Regions from separate parts of the Exiguobacterium sp. s130 genome, predicted to be linked through region 1. Evidence: riboswitches for the same ligand, from Rfam matches in the RefSeq annotation. Region 1 holds a riboswitch; the other holds the start of a gene.

Region 1 (3,158 bases):
ATCCGTTCACCATGCGCTCGATCTTCGAGTCGAGTAGATAGCCATCTTTTTGTTCGAATGCATTTGTCGCTTCCGCATATCGAACGAGTAGTGCATCCAGATCATCTGGCGCTGTCGCCATCAAAAGCTCCAACTGTTGCATCCGAGAACGGATTGCGAGGATCTCTTCAAACGCCGCCCAAAGGACGTCGAGTCCGGTCATCGTTTCGGTATAAGTGGGAAGTTGTTCCAAGTAGCCAATCGTCAAACCGTTCTTTTGATAGATGACGCCACCGTCCGGTTGGTCAAGGCGAGCAAGTAAGCGGAGTAATGTCGTTTTACCACTCCCGTTTCGTCCAATCAGACCGACACGATCGTGTTCGTTTAAGAAGAGGGAAACGTCCGTTAAGATCGTTTCGCCTCCGAATTGTTTTGTCAGATGTTGAATGTCGCAAATCATCATAATGAGTTGATCCTTTCGCGCGCATTAAAAAAAGGAGAGCGCAAATAGCACTCTCCCTAGTGTGTGAAAGATGCGCTTTGCTGTATTTTTCAATCATGAAGTTCTAAAAAGGGCAGACGGGTGCCTTAGAACGCCATTCCATGAAAAATCGCGCGCAACAGATACAATTGTTCCATTAACCAATGTTTGCACGCAGCAAAGTCCATCATTTCACACCACCTTTCGTTTCAGATACAATCAGTTTACCATTATCTTGTTAATTGCGGAAGTCTGAATTATTTGAACACACCAGCAATCGAGCTGAAGAAGTCACTCAGACCATCAAATAATTTAGCGAAGAATCCTTTTGTCTCCTCGGACGTTGCAAACGCATGGATGTCTTGACCAGCATTTTTTAGTCCACTCTCGATTTGCCCCCAGTTGATGTTCGCTTGCTCCATTTGATTGAATAGATTCGTCAACCGATCCATCTGTGCATCAGACAGTTGGATGTTGTTGTTTTGAATGACTTGGACGATCAGGTTTTCGATCTCGACTTTTGTTTCCGGTTTTTGATTGGCGATTTCGGCCTTGATCTCATTCATCAAATCAGCGACTTTATCTGTCCCGACTGTCTTCCCGACGTCTGAAGTGACCGATAATTCTTGCTGTGCTAAATCTTTCCGTTCGTCACTCAGCTTGATTCCGGTCTCAGCCGAAGTTTGATCATAGGCTTTCATGATTCCTGTCAGTGCCGATGTTCCAGTCACTTTATAAGGAGAAGTGATCGTGATGTCGGCATCTTTGACACCTGCCGTGACGAGAGCGTTCAAGTACATATCCTTCGTCACCCACGTAATGTTTTCCGTCGCAACGGAAAGTCCGTCACCTTTTTCCGTCAATTCGATTTTAGCGGATGAATACATGTTGCCACCTTTTTGCGACTGGGGAATGTTTTTCCCGAGATATTTTTCTTCGTCAGCAGAAGTGGCGATGATCGGCGTGATGCCTTCCGGTGCATTGAGACGGGAAAGCACCCAAGCCTTATCCTTTGCGCCGAGCGACTCCCCGAGAGTGACGATTGTTTTATCAACGACTTGCTCAGCGGATGCGGCTGTCGGAAGTAATAAAGCAGAAGCGATAACGGCTGACGCCATGATTTTTGTTGGTGTATGCATAATGAATTCCTCCAATTGTAAGTAACAGAATGAACTATAGTATCAGGTACTAAAATTAGTGTACGAGAACGAAAGAAGTTCGGAATCGGTCTGTAGATGGAGACGGCATCCGTCTTCTGACACTCCATAGTATAGCGAAAAGAGGACAACTTGACTTCCATTTTCAGCATGCTATAGTGAATTTGAATCGAATAATGACCACTAGGGGAGTCGGTAGACCGACTGAGACGAACGAAGACGTTCGGACCCTTTGAACCTGATTAAGTTCGTACTTACGGAGGGAAGTGGCGTCAAGTCTTGTTCTTCTTGCGCCATGCCCGTGTGTTTCGGGGTGGTGTTTTTTCGTATCATACTAAACGAGGAGGATGAGATCATGACATTCACACAAGAAATCAAACAAGCGGCACAAGCGTATTGGGATAGTAGTTTTACCCACCCATTCGTACAAGGAATCGGCGAGGGAACGTTACCGCTCTCGAAATTTCGGCATTACGTCATGCAGGATGCCTATTATTTAAAACACTTTGCGAAGATTCAAGCGAAGGCAGCGTCAAAAGCAGACGACTTCGCGACGATCGCGACACTTGCCGAGCATGCTACTTCGACTTACGAGGCAGAGTTGAGCTTACATCAATCATTTTTTGAGCCGCTCGGTATTACGGAAGCAGATCTTGAAGCATTTGAACCGGCACCGACAGCATATGCTTACGTCTCCCACATGCATCATGCGAGTGAAGGGACGCTTGGTGAGACGATTGCTGCCATCTTGCCATGTTACTGGTTGTATTATGAAGTTGGACAACAATTATTGACGTGTACACCGGATGAAAAAATCTATCAGCAATGGATCGACACATATAGTTCGGAATGGTTCAAAAAGGTCGTCTTTGAACAGATTGCACGGCTTGATGCGTTGGCGGAACAAGCAAGCTCGGCTGAACGAGAGCGGATGAAACGGCATTTCGTGACGAGCTGTTATTATGAGTTGCTATTTTGGCATATGGGATGGACGGAAGAAACGTTTACGTCGATTTACGAGACGATTCCAGCACGGACGGTATCTTCTTAAACGAATAGATGGTAGAATTAGGTATATATCATAGTGAGAGTAGGGATCAAAATGGAAATCTTTATCATTTTGCTGATCATTATCGTTGCCTACGTTGTACAACGTATGCTTGGAAAAGCGAACGTTAGATTTGCTGGATATATCATCCCCCTTTTAGTGACGATGTATGGCACATATGCTACCATCTGGAATTTGAAGGTGACGTTCAAGTTTGAATTTAGCGTCGGTAGCTTCATTTCGACTGTCATAATGATTGTCATTTATGGACTGCTGATCTACTCACTTTACCGCGTCTACCATCGTGCGAAAGAAGAAGCGGAATATCCGTATCAAGCATTAAAAGACCGAGGCATCCTTTAAAGGGGGCTCGGTCTTTTGTGTATCATGTTCTCATTTTTTCCAGTTTTTAAAGCCATCACCGAATTCGAGATGCAGTTGATCGGTAAAGACACCGTTCTGAAAGACCGGCACATCAACCGGTAAAGTGCCT
Region 2 (3,158 bases), on a different contig from region 1:
TGACCTATCTCGAACAAGCCGTCCGCGCAACTGGATTCCAACTGCTCGCACAACAGGAAGCACAAGCGCCGGGAATACTGACGATCGTTCATCCGTTCGCAACTGATTTAGGCGACGCTCTGCGCATTCAGGGGTATCACGTCCAGTACGAAAGCGACTATCTCGTTTACAATCAGTGGCTTCAAATTTCGACGATGGGACAGACGACGATGCGGCAAATTGAACGTCTCGTTCGTGTTTTAGTTCGTGAAAATCAACGAATCATCATAAAGAATGAAAAAAACGAAAGACCTCTCAACCCTTGATTTCAAGCGGTTTGGAGGTCTTTCGACTTCAAAAAGATAAAAAAGAGGTTTATGGATTTAAAACATAGGGGTATAAACTCATTAGCACCGCATCAAACCGGTGACTTATTCACACATGTTTCTCAATATCAGCGTAATGACCTGGGAGAGAAATGCAAAGTCACGAAAGCGTCAGACTCATGAGAGTCTGAAACCGATTGTCTTAGCATGATTCATATTGTTCAGGATTCGTCCTGCTCCTACATTCATTACCTTTTGAGGGCTATACCAAATTCAAGGGGGAAATGAACATGTCAGTTAATTTAACAGCCGAAAAACGCGAGGTACGTCCACGCTCACTCCGTAAACAATTGCGTCATGAAGGAAAAGCTCTTGGCGTCGTGTATGGTTACAAAGTGGAAAGTACACCAATCGCATTTGAAGAAAAAGAATTGCTTAAAATCGTCCGAGAAAACGGTGAGAACGTCTTGATTTCACTCAAACTCGACGGTAAAAATATTAACGTCTTGATCAATCGCCGTGATATGGATGTCTTCACACCAACTGTCGATCACGTTGAATTCATCGCCGTTAAAATGGATGAAGAAACAGAAGTCGAAGCAGACGTTGTACTCGTTGGGGAAGCAGCCGGTGCAAAAGTTGGCGGTTTCCTATCACAAACACTCTTTAAAGTAACAGTCGCTGCAACGCCAGATAAATTACCAGAGAACGTCGAAGTCGACGTCACGAACCTCGAAATCGGCGATTCGATTTCTGTAGCCGATCTTCCAGAACAAAAAGATTTCCGCATCGTTACAGAAGGCGACATTCAAGTCGCAGCTGTCGTCGAATCGACACTCGAGCAGGATCTTGAAGAAATCGAGGAAGCAGAGGCACAAGCAGAAGCTGGCGAAGACAACGAAGCGGAAGCAACAGAAGCGTCTTCAGAAGAAACAGCTGAAGAAAACGAAGACAACAAATAAGTCGTTTAACGATACGCCCTTTGTTGCGTATCGTTTTTTTGTGTCTTGACAACAGGCGCTAGATTGCCTAAAGTGAACAGCGTATCACCTATTACCATATCCACTAGGGGAGCCCAATTGGCTGAGACGATTCACTTCGGACCCTTCGAACCTGATCTAGTTCATACTAGCGTAGGAAAGTGGAGCGATCACATCCAATGACTCCTGCTGCGCGCAGTTTTTCTGAGGACCGCTCTCTTTTTTACGGAGGGCGGTCTTTTTTGGCGTCTCCCCCATTCAAAGGAGGACGTATCTGATGCAACACTGGAAAATGAAAGAAATCATGGTCATGATGATGCTAGCCGTCGCTTGCGGCGTCATCTATCTCGGTTGGTCAACACTCTGGTTACCGATCTCAGCGATCTTCGGACCTGTCGGTGCCAACTGGATGTTTGGTATCTGGATCATTGCGAGTCCGCTCGTCGCAGCAATCATTCAAAAGCCAGGTGCCGCTTTAATTGCGGAAGTCGTCGCGGCAGCCGTCGAACTGTTCACGGGAAGTCATTTTGGTTTATCCGCTCTTCTGATCGGAGTCTGCCAAGGACTTGGTGCGGAACTCGTCTTCGCAATGACGCGTTACCGTCGTTATGACACATGGACCTTGATGTTATCGGGTGTCGGAGCCGCGATTGGTAGCATCGTCTATAGTCTAATCGCGAACGGATTCGGTTACTACACAACGACGACGTTGCTTGCGACAACTGGCTTACAATTGATCAGCGGCGCATTACTCGGTGGCTTGCTTGCAGCGATTCTCGTCCGTCGCCTTGTTGCGACCGGTGTCTTGAACGGGTTTGCGGCAGGACGAGCGAAACGGAACGTCGCATGATTACTGTCGACGACCTCAGCATCCGCTATCCGGGTCAGATAAAATCGGTGCTCGATCATGTATCGCTGACGATCGAGTACGGGACGACCCTTTTGCTTGGTCGCAGTGGGAGTGGCAAGACGACATTACTTCATGCCCTTGCCGGACTGACACCGGAAACGATTGAAGTCGAACAGACTGGAACTGTTACCCGCTCTGGTTCGGTCGGAGTGCTGTTCCAAAATCCAGAAGAACAGTTTTGTATGGAGACGATCGGACGGGAAATCGCTTTTAGTTTAGAAAATCGCTCGATTCCACGCGTGGAGATGGATGAACGAATTGAACGCTTACTCGCACTCGTCGGTCTCCCTCTCCCCTTCTCGACACCAATCGCGAGTCTATCCGGAGGAATGAAACAGCGTCTCGCGCTCGCAGCGGTCCTAGCACTTGAGCCGACGATCTTATTACTCGATGAACCAACGGCTCAGATTGATCCAATCGGACAACATGAGCTGATGGCGTTGATTTTTCGGATTCAAAAAGAACACGATTTAACGATCGTCTTGATCGAACACCAACTTGATGTCTGTTTGCCGTACGTCGACCAAGTCGTCTTACTTGAGGACGGATCGATTACTGCGACGGCGGATCCACGGGATCTGTTCCCGCAGGATTACAAAGAGCTTCAAACGAAAGGTATTGCCGTTCCCTCTTTGTATCCGTATACCTTAGAGACGTTACCCATAGATGGACCGCAAGCGGCGCGACTTCAGGTGCCTTCCGCTGTCGCTACAGCTGGGAGCTCTTTGTTACACGTCGCTGCATTATCGACGAAAGCACCATATCCATTGACCGATGCGACATTTTCCATGCAGACAGGAGAATGGGTGATGCTGCTCGGGGCAAATGGATCCGGGAAAAGTACATTGCTTGCGACACTCGGGCGGTTGCTTCCCAATCGTGGAACGTATCAGCTCCAGGGGCGTCCGGTTCATCGTTACTCCCGGCGTCGCTTTTATGAGCACGTCGGCTATGTCTTTCAAC

The links. A riboswitch is a leader RNA that binds a small molecule or an ion and turns the genes downstream of it on or off. The one in region 1 is predicted to bind thiamine pyrophosphate.
Region 2: linked by a shared signal. The riboswitch ahead of HZS85_RS04825 (ECF transporter S component) and the one ahead of tenA (thiaminase II) in region 1 are both predicted to bind thiamine pyrophosphate.

The regions. Positions count from the first base shown of each region.
Region 1 covers NZ_JACSNI010000003.1:219,941-223,098, forward strand. Annotated here, with positions in the region: gene abc-f (ribosomal protection-like ABC-F family protein) at 1-442, opposite strand, end outside; gene HZS85_RS08780 (DUF1002 domain-containing protein) at 718-1,599, opposite strand; TPP riboswitch at 1,793-1,899, shown strand; gene tenA (thiaminase II) at 1,973-2,668, shown strand; gene HZS85_RS08790 (hypothetical protein) at 2,720-3,028, shown strand; gene HZS85_RS08795 (glycoside hydrolase family 3 protein) at 3,059-3,158, opposite strand, start outside.
Region 2 covers NZ_JACSNI010000002.1:193,648-196,805, forward strand. Annotated here, with positions in the region: gene HZS85_RS04815 (GNAT family N-acetyltransferase) at 1-305, shown strand, start outside; gene HZS85_RS04820 (50S ribosomal protein L25/general stress protein Ctc) at 596-1,267, shown strand; TPP riboswitch at 1,363-1,462, shown strand; gene HZS85_RS04825 (ECF transporter S component) at 1,563-2,135, shown strand; gene HZS85_RS04830 (ABC transporter ATP-binding protein) at 2,132-3,158, shown strand, end outside.